DNA from 4 places in the Arthrobacter sp. C152 genome. Region 1 is predicted to be linked to each of the others. Evidence: riboswitches for the same ligand, from Rfam matches in the RefSeq annotation. Region 1 holds a riboswitch; each other region holds the start of a gene.
What was found. A riboswitch is a leader RNA that binds a small molecule or an ion and turns the genes downstream of it on or off. The one in region 1 is predicted to bind thiamine pyrophosphate.
Positions count from the first base shown of each region.

Region 2: linked by a shared signal. The riboswitch ahead of thiD (bifunctional hydroxymethylpyrimidine kinase/phosphomethylpyrimidine kinase) and the one ahead of thiO (glycine oxidase ThiO) in region 1 are both predicted to bind thiamine pyrophosphate.
Region 3: linked by a shared signal. The riboswitch ahead of thiC (phosphomethylpyrimidine synthase ThiC) and the one ahead of thiO (glycine oxidase ThiO) in region 1 are both predicted to bind thiamine pyrophosphate.
Region 4: linked by a shared signal. The riboswitch ahead of ACYSM9_RS05520 (ECF transporter S component) and the one ahead of thiO (glycine oxidase ThiO) in region 1 are both predicted to bind thiamine pyrophosphate.

Region 1 covers NZ_JBTZSU010000014.1:62,578-66,721, forward strand. Annotated here, with positions in the region: gene ACYSM9_RS11845 (thiazole synthase) at 1-214, opposite strand, end outside; gene thiS (sulfur carrier protein ThiS) at 219-455, opposite strand; gene thiO (glycine oxidase ThiO) at 452-1,729, opposite strand; TPP riboswitch at 1,722-1,840, opposite strand; gene thiE (thiamine phosphate synthase) at 1,868-2,551, shown strand; gene ACYSM9_RS11865 (RNB domain-containing ribonuclease) at 2,591-4,057, shown strand; gene ACYSM9_RS11870 (MFS transporter) at 4,062-4,144, opposite strand, start outside.
Region 2 covers NZ_JBTZSU010000019.1:7,811-11,954, reverse strand. Annotated here, with positions in the region: gene ACYSM9_RS13675 (Rne/Rng family ribonuclease) at 1-2,169, shown strand, start outside; TPP riboswitch at 2,300-2,397, shown strand; gene thiD (bifunctional hydroxymethylpyrimidine kinase/phosphomethylpyrimidine kinase) at 2,405-3,922, shown strand.
Region 3 covers NZ_JBTZSU010000011.1:16,693-20,836, forward strand. Annotated here, with positions in the region: gene ACYSM9_RS10065 (VOC family protein) at 103-978, opposite strand; gene ACYSM9_RS10070 (amidohydrolase family protein) at 1,089-2,171, opposite strand; TPP riboswitch at 2,252-2,359, shown strand; gene thiC (phosphomethylpyrimidine synthase ThiC) at 2,354-4,144, shown strand, end outside.
Region 4 covers NZ_JBTZSU010000005.1:155,876-160,019, forward strand. Annotated here, with positions in the region: gene ACYSM9_RS05510 (energy-coupling factor transporter transmembrane component T family protein) at 1-84, opposite strand, end outside; gene ACYSM9_RS05515 (ABC transporter ATP-binding protein) at 81-1,631, opposite strand; gene ACYSM9_RS05520 (ECF transporter S component) at 1,631-2,254, opposite strand; TPP riboswitch at 2,318-2,457, opposite strand; gene ACYSM9_RS05525 (heme-degrading domain-containing protein) at 2,545-3,087, shown strand; gene ACYSM9_RS05530 (DUF4235 domain-containing protein) at 3,170-3,433, shown strand; gene mnhG (monovalent cation/H(+) antiporter subunit G) at 3,437-3,847, opposite strand; gene ACYSM9_RS05540 (monovalent cation/H+ antiporter complex subunit F) at 3,837-4,115, opposite strand; gene ACYSM9_RS05545 (Na+/H+ antiporter subunit E) at 4,112-4,144, opposite strand, start outside.

The DNA of each region.
Region 1 (4,144 bases):
GGAACAGCGTGCCGGTCTCGGCGGTGGAGTAGCGCCGCATCGCCACCGTGGTCAGCGCCGTGCCGGATGCCAGGAGGGCGGCGCCGAGGCCGTCCAGGCTGGGCGCGCCACCGGTGCCCATGATCAGCCGGGATCCCAGTTCGACGCCGTCGATCACCAGGGCGTCGCCGTTGCCGGCCTGGCCGGCGGGATTGATGGTGCTGGTTTCGGTCATGGTGTCAGCCTCCCTGTACTGCCGTGACTAGTTCGATCTCGTCACCGTCGGCGAGCGCCGTGGCGAACCATTGGCTGCGCGGCACCACCTGGGCGTTGTGCGCGACGGCGACGCCGAGCTTCCTGCCGTCCGTCGCCTGGCCGTTGGCGGCGAGTGGGCGGCCGGTGACCTGGCTGACGAGCATGGTGATGGACGCGCCATCAGCCACCGTGTGGGGGTTTCCGTTGAGGGTGATGTTCATGCAGTCTCCTTGGTGTGCGTGCCGGCGGCTGTCAGGGGCCGGGAGAACCGGTCCGGGACGAAGGGCTCCCAGCGGGGATCGGCCGTGCCGTCCATCAGGTCCCTGCAGATGGCTGCCGCCGCGGGGGTGAGCAGGACGCCGTGGCGGAAGAATCCGGTGGCGATGACAAGGCCCGGAACATGGCCCGGGCCGGCGCCGGCGGGCTGCGGAACCCGGCCCAGCAGCGGGGCGTTGTCGGGGGTGCCGGGACGCGCGCGGGCGGTGCATTCCAGCAGCTCCAGTTCGGCGACGGCCGGCACCAGGGCCTGGGCGTCCCGCAGAAGCTGGTAGACGCCGCCGGCGCTTAGGCCGCCGGAGAGCGCGTCCTCCCGCTGGGTGGCACCGATGACCACGGTTCCGTCCTGGCGGGGGACGATGTACACCGGAATTCCGTGGACCAGCCCCCGGACGGTGGCGGTCACCAGCGGCCGGAGGTGCCGCGGCACGGCAAGGCGGAGGATGTCGCCGTGCACGGGACGCAGGGGCAGCTCAAGCCCCGCGGGCAGGCTCTCCAGTGCCCCTGCCTGCAGCCCGTTGGCCACCACGGTTTCCGCCGCCCGGATGCTGCCACCCCCGGCGAGGTGGACTCCGGCGACGGCACCGCCTTCCCACCGGAGCCCGGTTGCCCGGTCCGGCACGGCAAACCCGTCCACGGCCCCGGCCGCGGCCACGTCCGGTGTTGCCAGGGCAGCGGCGGCGAGCGCCCGGCGCAGGGACGCGACCAGCCGCCGCGGATCCACCTGGTGGTCGGCGGGGGTGTCCAGCGCGCAGGCGATCCCGGGGCTCAGCAGGGGCTCGCGGCGGCGGGCCTCCCGGACCGTGAGGGGCTCCACCGCCAGCCCGTTGGCCTGCTGCACGGCGCGGAGGTCCATGAAGGCCGCGCGGTCGGCGGCGTCGGCACCCACGGCGAGGGTCGGCGTCGTCTGGTATCCGGAATCGGAACCCGAAGCCGCGGCGACGCCGGCGGCAAAGCCGGGCCACAGCGATGACGATTCGAGCATGAGTTCCAGGAGGTCTTCCTCCTGGTAATGCAGTTCGCTGACCGGGGCCAGCATGCCTGCCGCGGCCCAGCTGGCACCGGTTCCCGGGGCGTCATCGACCAGCACGACCGAACGTCCGGAACGCTGTACCTCCCAGGCGATGCCGTGCCCCACCACTCCCCCGCCGATGACGGCGACGTCGGCCTGGATGGGGGGATCCGCGGGCCCGGGCGAAATGTTGAGGGGGCTGCTCACATGTTTCCTTCCCTACGCCGGCATTAACCGGATCAGGTCAAGCGGTCGGCTCTGACGCCCTCTCAGCCCGGCGCTTTGTGACAGCTGCCGCGGGCTCCCGCAGTACCTGCCCAGTTTAGAGGAACTAGGCTTGCAGGCATGAATCAGTCCCCCTCATTAATTCCCGCCCTGGACGCCGCCCGCCTGTACCTCTGCACGGACGCGCGCCGGGACCGCGGCGACTTCGCGGAATTCGTCGATGCCGCCTTCGCGGGCGGCGTTGACATCATCCAGCTGCGCGACAAGGGCATCGAGGCGGCGGAGGAACTGGACCTCCTGGCGGTGCTGAAGGAGGCAGCGGTGCGCCATGGCCGGCTGTGGGCCGTCAACGACCGGGCGGACATCGCGGTCTTGTCCGGGGCTCCGGTGTTCCACATCGGCCAAAAGGACCTGCCGCTGGCGGCGGCGCGCACCCTGGTCAACGGCAATGCGGCCATCGGCCTCTCCAGCCACACCCCCGCCCAGGTGGACGCCGCGCTCGACGCCGCAGCGGGTCCCTCCGGCCTGGATTACTTCTGCGTAGGCCCCGTCTGGGCCACGCCCACCAAACCCGGCAGGACCGCCGTCGGCCCTGAACTCGTGAAGTACGCGGCCGAAGCATCCCGGCAGGCCGGGGACGCCGTGCCCTGGTTTGCCATCGGCGGCGTCGACCACGGCAACGTGCACGAGGTGGCTGAAGCGGGTGCGCGCAGGATCGTGGTGGTGCGCGCCATCACGGAGGCCGCAGATCCCGCCGCGGCCGCCTCCTCCCTGCTCGACGCGTTGGACGCCGCCGGGTCCTGAGCCTGCGCTATCGGCGCACTTGGGGATACGCTGAGTTTTGTGTCACACCATCGGCTGGCCCCCAACGTCCACGACCACAAGAATGCCCTTGAGGCGGCGTTGGGTGCGCTGCGGACGGAACTGGAGCTGCCCGGCCCCTACCCCGCGGAAGCCGTAGAGGACGCCGAAGCGGCCGTCGCCTCGCTCGAGCTGCCGGCCTACGACCTGACCGGCGTAGGGTTCGTCACCATCGACCCCGCCTCCTCCACGGACTTGGACCAGGCGGTCTTCATCGAGCAGGAGGGCGCGGGCTACCGCGTGTTGTACGCGATAGCCGACGTGCCGGCCTTTGTGGCCCCGGGAGGTCCGCTGGATGCCGAGACGCGGCGCCGCGGCCAGACCTTCTACGCGCCGGACGGCCGCATCCCGCTCCATCCGGAGGTCATCAGTGAGGGCGCCGGCAGCCTGCTGCCGGGCCAGGACTGCTCTGCTTTCGTGTGGCATTTCGTGCTCGACGGCGACGCCGAAGTTTCCTCGGTCGGCGTCCGGCGTGCCCGGGTCCGCAGCCGTGACAAGCTCAGTTACAAGGGTGCCCAGGCGGCCCTGGACGCCGGCAGCGCCCACCCCGTGCTGGAGTTGCTCCGCGAGGTGGGCCTGAAGCGGGTGCAGCTGGAGCGGGCACGCAACGGCGCCAGCCTGAACATGCCGGAGCAGGAGATTGTCCAGCTGCCCGACGGCGGCTTCCGGATCGACGCCGTCCCGCAGCTTCCCATCGAGGACTGGAATGCGCAGATTTCGCTGATGACGGGCATGGCGGCCGCGCAGATGATGCTCGCCGGCAAGGTGGGCATCCTGCGCACCATGCCCGCGCCGGACGAACGCTCCCTGCGGCATTTCCGGCTGCAGACCGAGGTGCTGGGCAGGCCGTGGGACGGGGAAATGAGCTACGGCGAATATCTGCGGTCCCTGGACCCCAGGGACCCGCGCCAGCTGGCCATCATGCATTCGGCCGGCATGCTGTTCCGGGGCGCCTCCTACACGGCCTTTGACGGGGACGTGCCCGAAGACGCCGTCCAGTCAGCCATCGGTGCCGCGTACGCCCACACCACCGCTCCCCTGCGCCGCCTGGTGGACCGCTTCGTGCTGGTGATCTGCGAGGCGTTGAGTAACGGCGGGGACGTGCCCTCCTGGGCCCGCGAAGCCCTTCCGCTGCTGCCGGGGATCATGGCCGGGTCGGACCAGCTGGCGTCCCGGATGGAGCGCATGGCCCTGGACACGGTGGAGGCTGCGCTCCTGGTGAACCACATCGGGCAGGAGTTCGACGCGATCGTGATCTCCGGTTCCAAGCCGCAGAACGGAAACGGCAACGGCAAGAACGGGAACGGCAACTCGGGCATCATCCAGGTGGCCGAGCCCGCAGTGACCGCCCGTTGCGCGGGTGAACTCGAATCCGGCACCAAGGTCAGGGTCCGGCTGCTTGCCTCGGACATCGCTGCCCGGCAGGTCCATTTCGAACTCGTTCCCTAGGGTCTCAGCGCACGCCGTGGTGGTCGGTGCGGCGCATGCGCACCGCAACGACCACGCCGGAAGCGGCGGTGAGGACAGCGACGGCGG
Region 2 (4,144 bases), on a different contig from region 1:
GTGATTACCGAAGCGGAGTTCCTGGCGCGCCGGGAGTCCGTCGACCGGCAGATGATCGTCCGGCAGCGCGACGACAGGATCCAGATCGCCGTCCTCGAGGACGGCGTCCTGGCCGAGCACTTCGTCTCCAAGACCCAGCAGGACTCCCTGATCGGCAACGTGTACCTGGGCAAGGTGCAGAACGTGCTGCCCTCCATGGAGGCTGCGTTCGTCGACATCGGGCGCGGCCGCAACGCCGTGCTCTACGCCGGTGAGGTGAACTGGGAGGCCGTCAACCTCGAAGGCAAGCAGCGCCGCATCGAAAACGCCCTGAAGTCCGGCGACACCGTCCTGGTCCAGGTGACCAAGGACCCCGTGGGCCACAAGGGCGCCCGCCTCACCAGCCAGATCTCCCTTCCGGGCCGGTACTTGGTCTACGTGCCGGGTGGTTCCATGACCGGCATCTCCCGCAAGCTGCCCGACGTCGAGCGCAACCGGCTCAAGCGCATCCTCAAGGACCGGCTCCCGGAGCAGGCAGGCGTCATTGTCCGCACCGCTGCCGAAGGCGCTTCCGAGGAGGAGCTGACCCACGACATCAACCGCCTCCGTGCCCAGTGGGAGGGGATTGAAAGCCAGTCCACGTCCACGAAGATCCTGGCGCCGGAACTGCTGTACGGCGAACCGGACCTCACCATCAAGGTGGTCCGGGATGTCTTCAACGAGGACTTCTCGAAGCTGATCGTGTCCGGCGAAGAAGCGTGGGACACCATCGAGGCCTACGTCACCTATGTGGCGCCGGACCTGGTGGGCCGCCTGGAAAAGTGGACCAAGGACCAGGACATCTTCTCGGCCTGGCGCATTGACGAGCAGATCCACAAGGCCCTGGAGCGCAAGGTCTTCCTGCCCTCCGGCGGCTCCCTGGTGATCGACCGGACCGAAGCCATGACCGTGGTGGACGTCAACACCGGCAAGTTCACCGGCAGCGGCGGCAACCTCGAAGAAACAGTCACGAAGAACAACCTCGAGGCTGCCGAGGAAGTGGTGCGCCAGCTCCGCCTGAGGGACATCGGCGGCATCATCGTCATCGACTTCATCGACATGGTCCTGGAATCCAACCGCGACCTTGTACTGCGCCGCCTGGTGGAGTGCCTGGGCCGGGACCGCACCAAGCACCAGGTGGCCGAGGTCACCTCGCTGGGCCTGGTCCAGATGACCCGCAAGCGCATGGGCACCGGCCTGCTCGAAGTCTTCGGCGAGCAGTGCGAGGCCTGCGCCGGCCGCGGCGTGGTCACCCACGACGACCCCGTGGAGCACCGCCGTGCCAACATTGTCGCGGCGGAGCACCACGTACAGCGTTCGGACAACCGGCCCGAATCCAGGCCGGAAGCATCCCGGAACGAGGGGCACCGGACCGACAACGGCCAGCCCGCCGGACGTTCCGAGCGCAAGCGGCGGCGCGGGCGCGGCGGCCAGCAGCCGGAAGCTGCCCCGGCGGCGCCCGTGCATGTGCACACCGTCCATCCGGACCCGGCCGACGCCGAGCGGCACGCGAAGGCGGAGGCCACCAGGCTCGCCCTGGCCAACATCGCCGCTGCCGCCCACGCGGCGCACCTGCACGATGACGAGGTTGCGGCCGCCCGGCAGGCGGCGCCGGCCCAGCCGCTGGTGCAGCAGGAGTCCCCGGCAGAGCCGGAGAAGCACGACGCCGGCACCCGGCCGGCTGCCGTCCTCACCTTCGGCGGCGAAACAGTGCCGTTGCCGTTCGTGGACCACGCAGGGGAGCAGCAGGCCCAGCCCGCGCTCACCCTGGACCGGCTCGCGGAAGCTTTCGCGCACCTGGGACAGCCCGCTCCTGCCGTGGAAACCGCGCAGCCTGCTCCCGCGGTGGAAACCGCGCCCGCCGAGGCTGCGCCGGAGGCCAATCCTGCGGCGGCCGGCCCGGAAACGGCAGCGGCTGCCCCGGACCAGTCCCGCCAGCGCCGGCCGCGGCGCCACCGGGGTGCCAGCCGCGCCCAGGGCGCTGCCAACGAGACCACCGTCCAGCACCACGAGAGCGCGCCGGGGTCCGCCGCCGGGCACTCGCACGAGGCCAAGGCTCCGGAAACGGCGAAAGCCCAGTCAGCCGCTGCTGGCAAGCCCGCCGAGGAACCGATTATCCTCGGTGTCGGAGTGCCCGCGTCGGAGCTCTAGGCGCCAACGCATCACCGGAAGTCCCCGCGCCGCGGGCCGTTTCCCTCACGCCAGGGGAACGGCCCACGGGCGGGGACTTCCTGCATCCGCGGCAGTCACCTATTGCGGGCCGGCCATAACAGCTAGTCTGGAAACCGACACGGGGTGCCGCGCACAGGGCCGGCTGAGATCCACACCCGTTGAACCTGTCCGGCTAGTACCGGCGAAGGGATGTCCGTTGTCTTCGACCCTTTCCATGCCCCTGCCAGCTGCGTCCGGAAGCGCCGTGAAGCCAGCGGGGCGCGCGATCCCACGGGTCCTGTCCATCGCAGGATCCGACCCCTCCGGTGGCGCCGGCATCCAAGCCGACCTTAAGAGCATCGCCGCGCACGGCGGGTATGGCATGGCAGCCATCACCGCCCTGACAGCGCAGAACACCCGCGGCGTCCAGGCGGTCCACGTTCCCCCTGCCGCCTTCCTGGCCCAGCAACTCGAGGCGGTCAGCGACGACATCTGCATCGACGCGGTTAAGATCGGCATGCTGGGCGACGACGCCGTCATCGGCATCGTCCGTGACTGGCTTGCCGCGGTGCGTCCCGCCGTCGTGGTCCTGGACCCGGTGATGGTGGCCACCAGCGGCGACCGGCTGCTGAAGGAATCCGCGGAAGCCGCGCTCCGTGACCTGCTGCCCCTGGCCCACCTCATCACCCCCAACCTGCCCGAGCTTGCCATGCTGGTGGGCGAAGAGCAGGCGCAAACGTGGGCGGCGGCACTGGAGCAAGGGCGGCGGCTGGCCGACGCCACCGGTGCCACCATCCTGGTGAAAGGCGGGCACCTGGGCGGATCCGCCTGCCCGGATGCGCTGGTGAACACCTCCGGCCAGCTCTCCAGCGAAGTGGTGGAGGTGCCTGGAGAGCGGGTGCCCACCCGCAACAGCCACGGGACGGGCTGCTCGCTGTCCTCCGCGATGGCCACCGTGCAGGCGCGCGTGGGCAACTGGGAAGCATCCCTGCGTACGGTCAAGCCGTGGCTGGCCGGAGCCCTGGAAAACTCCGGACAGCTGGAGGTGGGGCAGGGGAACGGGCCCGTCCACCATTTCCACCACGTCCGGCCTTCCCTGCCGGAGGGCGGCTTCGCGGCACGGCTGTGGTCCGAATCCGAGCCGTACCTGGCCGAAATCCATGAGCTGGACTTCATCCGGGGCCTGGCCGGCGGCCACCTTCCCGAGAAAGAGTTTGCCTACTACCTCGCCCAGGACGCGATCTACCTCAACGGCTACTCCCGGGTCCTGGCGAGGGCCAGTGCGCTGGCCCCGTCGGAGGCGGAACAGCTGTTCTGGGCCGGGTCTGCCCGGCAGTGCCTCGAGGTGGAATCGGAGCTGCACCGGTCGTGGCTGAGCACCCGCCCGGCGCAGCGCGGCCTGGGCCCCGTGACCAAGTCCTACGTTGACCACCTGACCGCGGCATCGGCGTCGGGCAGTTACGCGGTGCTGGCCGCCGCGGTCCTGCCCTGCTTCTGGCTCTACGCCGAAGTGGGCGAAAAGCTGCACGCCCAGTTCCTGGCGGCGGGGGAGCCCCACGGCCACCCGTATGCGGACTGGCTGCGCACCTACGCCGACGAAGCCTTCGCCGAGGCCACCCGCCAGGCCATCTCGATTGTGGACGCGGCCGGGCGGAACGCCCCTGACAACGAACGGGACGCCATGGTGACGGCCTTCCGGCAGTCCTGCCAGCTCGAAGTCGATTTCTTCGACGCGCCGCGGCTGCATTCCTGACGTTCCGCCGGCAACTGCGCCGGTATCATGGAACGGCACGGTGACGGCGCGGCCGTGGGCCTGTGGTTACTATCACAACCCACCCGCCGGAACCAGCCTCATTTGCGGCCGGAGATGAAACTAGCGTATTCTTGATCTTCGGTGCTTACGCCAACACTTGGGTTTCTAACCCCACGGCGTTGAGGCACAGCGAGAAACCAGGCTTATTGAGCCGGTACCGCA
Region 3 (4,144 bases), on a different contig from region 1:
GTGCCCTTCTTCCGTCGGCAAAGCTGCATTCCGGGCGCCGCTGGCCGCCCGGGTGTACGGCATCAGCCTAGTAGCTGCGGGCAGGGCCACGCACGCATGGCCCTACCGGATGGCCACGCGGAGCTTGTTGCGCCACGGATCCTCAAAGCGGAGTTCGGCGCCGGTGTGGTGGGCTGGCACTCCGGCGACCTTGAGCCGGTCAGCCAGCGCCCCGACGTCGTCACCGGCGGGAACTTCGATGAGCACCTCGCCCAGGCCAAGCGTGTCCTTGCGGGGACCGGCGCCGCGGCTGTTCCAGACGTTCATGGCCATGTGGTGGTGGTAGCGCCCGGCGGAGACGAACAACGCCTGGCCGTGCCAGCCGGCGGTTTTTTCGAAGCCGAGTGTTCCGACGTAGAAATCGCGCGCGGTCTGCACGTCGCCCACCTGCAGGTGCACGTGCCCGACGCCGGCGGCCGTGGCGCGCTGGCTTTCAAGTGATTCCTCGGTGAGGTGCTGTTCGAGGTACCGCTGCGGCGGCAGGGCCAGGCTGTCCATGACGACGTCGGTCCCGTTCCATGACCAGTTGCTGCGGGGCCGGTCCCAGTAGAGCTCGATGCCGTTGCCTTCGGGGTCGGTGAAGTAGAAGGCCTCGCTGACGAGGTGGTCGGCGCTGCCGGTGAAGGCCCGCGGCTCGTACTGCGCGGCGGTGGCAATGGTGGCCGCCAGGGACGCCTGGTCCTCGAAGAGCAGCGCGGTGTGGAAGAGGCCCGCCTCGCCCCTGCCGGGGAGGTTCAGGCCCGGGGCCGGCGCGAGGTGCACCAGCGGCTTCCGGAGCCGGCCCAGGTACAGTCCCCCGTCCTGTTCCGCCACGACGTCAAGGCCGAGGGCGCGCTGGTAGTAGTCGGTCATGACCTTCATGTCGCCCACCTTGAGCATGACGGTGCCCATGGCGAGGTCGGCGGGTAGGAGGTCCTGGGTGGTGGCTTCTGCAGTCATTGAATGCTCCCTGTGGTGCGGGCCCTCCGGATGAGGTGTCCACCCATTAAAATTACTTGAAGCTTCAATTTATTCCAAGTGCCGGGCAGGGAATCTCCGGCGGCTTCGGCTCACCGGATGAGCCGGCCGCCGAGCACGACGTGCGCAAGCGCCCTGACCGTCTCTGGCACTGCCCGCGGGTCCTCGGCGCACACCACGACGTCGGCCCGGGCACCTTCGGCGAGATTGTCCCCTCCCAGCCACGTACGGGCTGACCAGCAGGCCGCGTCCAGGGCGGCGGCCATGGGGAGGCCGGCGGCGTGCAGGGCCAGGATTTCGTCCGCAATCCGGCCGTGGCGGATGACGCTGCCGGCGTCCGTGCCGGCGAAGATCCGCACGCCGGCTTCATAGGCCTCCGCTACCCGTTCGGCCCGGCGTTCCCAGAGCGCCCGCATGTGGGCGGCGTAGCGGGGAAACTTCGGCTCCGCCTGCGCGGCGATGTGGGGGAATGTTGCAATGTTGACCAGGGTGGGCACGATCGGCACACCCTGCTCCGCGAAGCGCGGCAGGTGCCGGGGCAGGAGCCCGGTGGCATGCTCGATGCAGTCGATGCCGGCGTCGAGCATCTGGTCGAGGGTGTCTTCGGCGAAGCAGTGGGCCGTTACCCGGGCGCCTTCGTCATGGGCGGCCTGGACGGCATCGCGTACGACGGCGGCGGGAAAGGACGGCGCCAGGTCACCGATGCCCCTGTCGATCCAGTCCCCCACCAGTTTGACCCAGCCGTCGCCGTCGCGCGCCTGCTTGCGGACGGCCTCGACGAGGCCGTCCGGCTCGACTTCCTCCGCGAACCCCCGCAGGTAGCGCCGCGTCCGCGCAATATGCCGGCCGGCACGGATGAGGACGGGGAAGTCCCGGCCGCCCTGCATCCAGCGGGTGTCCGCGGGCGAGCCCGCGTCCCGGACCAGGAGTGTTCCGGCGTTGAGGTCTGCCCTGGCCTGCTCTTCAGCGGTGGCGGAGTCGACGGGCCCGCCGGGGCCGAGGCCAATATGGCAGTGGGCATCCGCGAACCCCGGCAGCACCCACCCGTCGAGGATCCGGCCAGGCGGTGATGCAGGGCGGCTGAACGTGAGCCGGCCATCGACCGACCAGAGCCCGTGCTCCACGCTCTCCGGGCCGGTCAGGATGGGGCCGCTGAACTCGATGACTTCTGGCATCGGTACTTCCTTTCGCTGCCCGCACAGGCTAGCACCGGGGAATGTTACGGGGCTCGCTGCGGGGCGTGTGGTAGCTTCGTTCCTGACCACACGGGTGCCCCTGCAGGGGCTGAGATCGGGCTGACGCAGCCTGCGACCGTTGAACCTGTCCGGGTAATGCCGGCGAAGGAAGTGAGTATTCCTTGAGTACACAAAACACCCAGTTGAACCCTGCCCGGATCCCGGCCGGGGAGTCCGCGGAAGCACCGCAGGTGACCCAGTCCCTGAAGTCGCATTCGCTGGCGTACATCGAAGACGCCGGGTCCGGGATCCGGGTCCCGGTGACCGAGATTGCGCTGCAGGATTCGCCGAACGGCCAGCCCAACCCTCCCTTCCGGACGTACCGGACTGCGGGCCCGGGCAGCGACCCGGTACGCGGCCTGCAGCCCTTCCGGGAGCAGTGGATCGCAGAGCGCGGGGACACCGAAGCGTACAGCGGCCGGGAGCGGAACCTGCTCGACGACGGCCGCTCGGCGCTGCGCCGCGGCGCCGCCTCGGCAGAGTGGAAGGGCGCGCAGCCGGTGCCCCGCCGCGCCGTCGAAGGCCGCACGGTGACCCAAATGCACTATGCCCGGCAGGGGATCATCACGCCGGAAATGCGGTTCGTGGCGCTTCGGGAGAACTGCGACGTCGAACTGGTCCGCAGCGAGCTGGCCGCCGGCCGGGCGATCATCCCCAGCAACATCAACCACCCCGAATCCGAGCCGATGATCATCGGCAAGGCCTTCCTGGTGAAGATCAACGCCAACATCGGCAACTCTGCGGTCACCAGCTCCATCGCCGAAGAGGTGGACAAGCTGCAGTGGGCCACCCAGTGGGGCGCCGACACGGTCATGGACCTGTCCACCGGCGACGACATCCACACCACCAGGGAGTGGATCATCCGCAACTCCCCCGTGCCGATCGGCACCGTTCCCATCTACCAGGCCCTGGAAAAAGTCAACGGCGAAGCGAACGCCCTGACCTGGGAGATCTTCCGCGACACCGTGATTGAACAGTGCGAGCAGGGCGTGGACTACATGACCATCCACGCCGGCGTGCTGCTGCGTTATGTGCCGCTGACCGCCAACCGGGTCACGGGCATCGTCTCGCGCGGCGGGTCCATCATGGCCGGCTGGTGCCTTGCACACCACCAGGAGAACTTCCTCTACACCCACTTCGACGAGCTCTGCGAAATCTTCGCCAAGTACGACGTCGCGTTCTCCCTGGGCGACGGCCTGCGCCCCGGTGCCACCGCGGACGCCAACGACGCCGCCCAGTTCGCCGAGCTGGACACCCTGGCAGAGCTCACCCAGCGCGCCTGGGAATACGACGTCCAGGTGATGGTGGAAGGCCCCGGCCACGTGCCGTTCCACCTGGTCCGCGAAAACGTGGAGCGCCAGCAGGAACTCTGCAAGGGCGCCCCGTTCTACACCCTGGGCCCCCTGGTGACCGACGTCGCCCCCGGCTATGACCACATCACCTCGGCCATCGGCGCCACGGAAATCGCCCGGTACGGCACCGCGATGCTCTGCTACGTCACCCCGAAGGAACACCTGGGCCTGCCCAACAAGGACGACGTGAAGACGGGCGTGATCACCTACAAGATCGCGGCCCACGCCGCGGACCTCGCCAAGGGGCACCCGGGCGCGCACGAACGGGACGACGCCCTGTCCAAGGCCCGCTTCGAGTTCCGCTGGCGGGACCAGTTCGCGCTGTCCCTGGACCCCGAGACGGCCGAGGCGTTCCACGACGAAACCCTTCCGGCCGAACCGGCCAAAACGGCCCACTTCTGCTCCATGTGCGGGCCGAAGTTCTGCTCGATGCGGATCAGCCAGGACATCCGGGACGAATACGGGTCGGCCGATTCGCAGGCGGCGCTGGCGGAAATGGCATCCGGAATGCGGGAGAAGAGCGAGGAGTTCCTCGCCGCCGGCGGCAAGGTCTACCTTCCT
Region 4 (4,144 bases), on a different contig from region 1:
GAGCACGACGGCGGCGAACTTGCTCAGCGGGTTGGCCCGGGTCAGGAGCGCGTGGTTGCCGCGCAGGGTGAGTTGCTGCCTCATGGCGCCACCGCTTCCGCCGCGGCCATCCGCAGTTCGGCCCCGCCCAGGGCGGCGGTGAACTCGGCATCGTGCGTCACGGAGACCACCGCGGTGCCGGCGTCCAGTAGTTCGGACAGGAACGATGCCAGCTCCGCCCAGGTGTTGGCGTCCTGGCCGAAGGTGGGCTCGTCCAGCACCAGGACCTGCGGGCTGGCGGCCAGGACGGTGGCTACGGACAGCCGCCGCTTCTCGCCGCCGGACAGGGTGTACGGGTTGGCATCCACCAGGGCGGTCAGCCGGAGCCGCTCCAGCAGCTCGTCGACCCGTTCCCCGCCGTGGCCCAGGTGGCGTGGGCCGAAGCGCAGTTCATCGAGCACCTTGCCCGTCACGAATTGGTGCTCCGGCTCCTGGAACACGGTGCCAACCCGCGAAATCAGCTGTTCGGCCTTCCACTTGTACGGATCGATGCCCGCGCCGCGGCTCAGGTCCAGCGTGGCGGACACCGTCCCTGCCACCGGTTCCAGCAGGCCGGCGAGCGTCAGGGCGAAGGTCGATTTACCGGCACCGTTCGGCCCGGTGATGGCCAGCGCCTCCCCCGCCCGGACCTGGGCCGTGAGGCCTTCCTGGACCGGGACCGGCGGCACCTTCCGGAAGCCGCTGCGGCGCGGACGCTCGCGGGAAACGGCAAGCTGCTCGGCGGCCAGCAGGAGGTTGCCCGCCCCGGCGGCCGGAACTGCCGCACGGCTTCGGGTTGCCGGCACGTAACCGGGCACCCAGACTCCCGCGGCAGCGAGCATGGTCCGGGCCTCTGCAAGGACGCGGTCCGGCGGGCCGTCCAGGAGTACGGCATCCTCAGTGGCGGAGCCGGGCTGCAGGACCACGATCCGGTCCACGACGTCCTTCCACACGGATACCCGGTGTTCCACCACCACCAGCGTGGCCCCGGTCTTGTCGAGGCAGCGGGCGACGGCGTCGCGGACTTCCAGCACTCCGTCCGGGTCCAGGTTGGCGGTGGGTTCGTCCAGCAGGATCAGTCCGGGGCGCATGGCAAGGATGCCGGCCAGCGCGAGGCGCTGCTTCTGCCCGCCGGACAAGGCCGACGTCGGGTGGTCCAGCGGAAGGTGGGCAAGCCCGACGTCGTCCAGCGCCTCGTGTACGCGCGCCCAGATGGCGTCGCGGGGCACCGCGAGGTTCTCGGCGCCGAAGGCGGCGTCGTCACCCAGCCGCGACAGGACCACCTGGGTCTCCGGGTCCTGCTGCATCAGCCCGGCATGGCCGCGCCGGGCGCGCGGGGACTCCCCGTCGACCAGCAGCGAACCCGCCTCGTCGGCATCCCCCGCCTCGCCGTCGTCATTCACATCCCCCAGCACCCCGGCAAGGGCATGCAGGAGCGTGGACTTTCCGGCGCCGGAGGGACCCAGCAGGAGCACGCGCTCCCCCGGGCTGATGTCAAGGTTGAGGGCGTTGACGGCCGGCTTGGACCTGCCGGCATGCCGCCAGCCCCAGCCTCGGGCGGTGATGGCGGCAGGCCTGGCGGGAGCCCCGGCGTCCTGGGAAGCGGCGGGCATCAGGAGAAGACGGGCTCCGTTGCGGCCTTGCGCGAGGCGAAGGAGCTCAGGACCCCGGTGCGGGCCAAGCCGCGGGTCGCGATCCAGGACAGAGCGCCGGCGATGATGGCTCCGGAGACCATGCAGAAGACGATGTAGGCCAGCTTGTCCGCGCCGGAGTAGGCGATGTTCCAGCCCCAGGGCGCGAAGGAGTCGTTCAGGCCGCAGAACAGGCCGGATGCCGCACCGGCCAGCAGGGACACGGGCAGGTTGAACTTGCGGTAGACGAAGATCGCGAAGACGATCTCCGCGCCCAGGCCCTGGACGAAGCCGGAGAACAGGACGGACGTGCCATACTGCGAACCCATGAGGAGTTCACCGGTGGCTGCCACGGTTTCGCAGAACAGCGCGGCTCCGGGCTTGCGGATGATCAGCATCCCCAGGACACCCGGGATCATCCAGCCGCCGGCGATGAGGCCGGTCAGGGGCGGGTAGGCCGCGTTCATCGGCACGGATACCGCGGCCGCGCCCTGGGACCAGGCCCAGAAAATGACGCCGCCGGCGATGGCGACGAGGGCCGCCACCACAATGTCCACGACGCGCCAGGACTTGCTGGTGGTCTTCTTGATTGCTGCTGTGCTCATGTGATCCTCCTGGGTAACAGGAGGGGAAAGCGAGGCAATCCGGCATTGACTGCCGTTGCCAATCACTTCGAGAACTCGACTCCCTTGCGCCGGTACTAACCGGATCAGGTTCGAGGGTCTGCGGCGGTCCGCACTCTCAGCGCCCACCTGCGGTTTCCCGGCCTGGCCGGGATGCCGACGGCGGCGCTCCCCTGTCGTTGTAAATGGTGGTTTTGGTTCAATTCAGGCGTGTATTTCAGCCCTTGCGGGCGTGGTCAAGTTTACACCTGGCGAGGGGTAGATTGTGGGGCATGAGTGCCAATCCGCCGCATGTGACCGAGTTCGATCCGGATTCCCTCGACACGCAGCCCGAAGGGTCCCTGGAGGCGTTGATCGCCCGCGTCGAGGCGGAGGTCCGGGAGCTGCAGTTCCCCGGGTTTTCCCCGGATGACGCCCTGAACCTTGGCCTCCTCCTCGTGGAACTGGGCAAGGAGCGGGACCTTCCCATCGCCATCGACATCACCAAGGGCGAGCAAGTCCTCTTCCATGTCGCACTGCCGGGCGCCACGCCTGACAACGGCCACTGGATCCGGGCCAAGCAGCGCACCGCCGCACGGTACGAGGTGCCGTCGCTCCTGGTGGGCCTGCGGGGCCGGCTGGGCGGCGGCCGGATTGAAGACAACGCCTGGTTCGACCAGTCCCGCTACGCCGCGCACGGGGGTGCCTTCCCCATCTTCGTCACGGGAGTGGGAGCGGTGGCCACCGTCACCGTTTCCGGGCTGCCCCAGGTGCAGGACCACGACCTGGTGGTGGAAGCCCTCCGGGACGTCCTCGGCTCGGCTCTGGACGGATAGGGCGGGCGGGCCTGGCCGGGCCGCCCGGGGTCAGCGGTTAGGCTGGAGGCAGTCCGCTTTCCGCCGTCAAGGAGTACTGGGAATGAACCTTTTCATCAAGCTGCTCGGAACCGGGGTGAGCCTGCTCGCGGGCCTGGCCGGAACCAAGGTGGTCAACACCGTCTGGGAAAAGACCACCGGGCAGAAAGCGCCCACCGGCAAGAACGAGGATGTCCCCACCAGCCTGCGTTCGGCCCTGACCTTCGCGTTGATTTCGGCGTCGGTCAGCGCCATCATCCAGGTCCTGGCCAACCGCGGCACCCAGCGCGCCATCGCACGCTTCGCCAAGAGCCAGGACATCGTCTAGGACCTAGCGCGCACCGCCGTCGCCGGAGCCGTCCCCGCGGGCAGCCTCGGCGGCGGCTTTTTGCACGACGGCCTCGAGTTCGTCCGCGCTGAGCAGTTCCCGGTGCAGGTGCTTGGTGCGGTATCCCGCCCGGCCCACCATGTGCGCGGACACGGGGACCGTGAGGAGCTGGAAGATCCAGGCCACCAGCAGCACCGGCCACACCCACCACGTCCTCAGCTGCAGGCCTATGGCTGCCAGCAGCAGGAACAGGCCCAGGACCTGGGGCTTGGTGGCCGCGTGCATCCGGGTCAGCAGGTCCGGGAAGCGCAGCAGGCCGACGGCGGCCGCGAGGGACATCAGGGCGCCGACCACCATAAAGACGGCCGAGGCCACGTCGATCCAGGCATCGGGGCCGGAGAAGTCAGGATTCATTGGGGTCAACCCTCCGGTCGGCAACGAAGCGGGCCACTGTCACGGACCCGATGAAGCCGATGATGGAGATGGCCACCACCAGCATGAGGTTGTTCAGGTGGCGGTTCACTGCCATGTCGATGCACAGGGCGGCGCCCAGGATGGCGAGCAGCACGTCGGCCGCGAGTACCCGGTCCAGCAGCGAGGGGCCGCGCGCGATCCTGATGATCGCCCCCGCGGCGGCCAGGGAAAGGATGACGGCTGTCACGGCCAGGACTGCCTGCATCATGCGGCTGCCTCCGTTCGTACGGCTTCGAG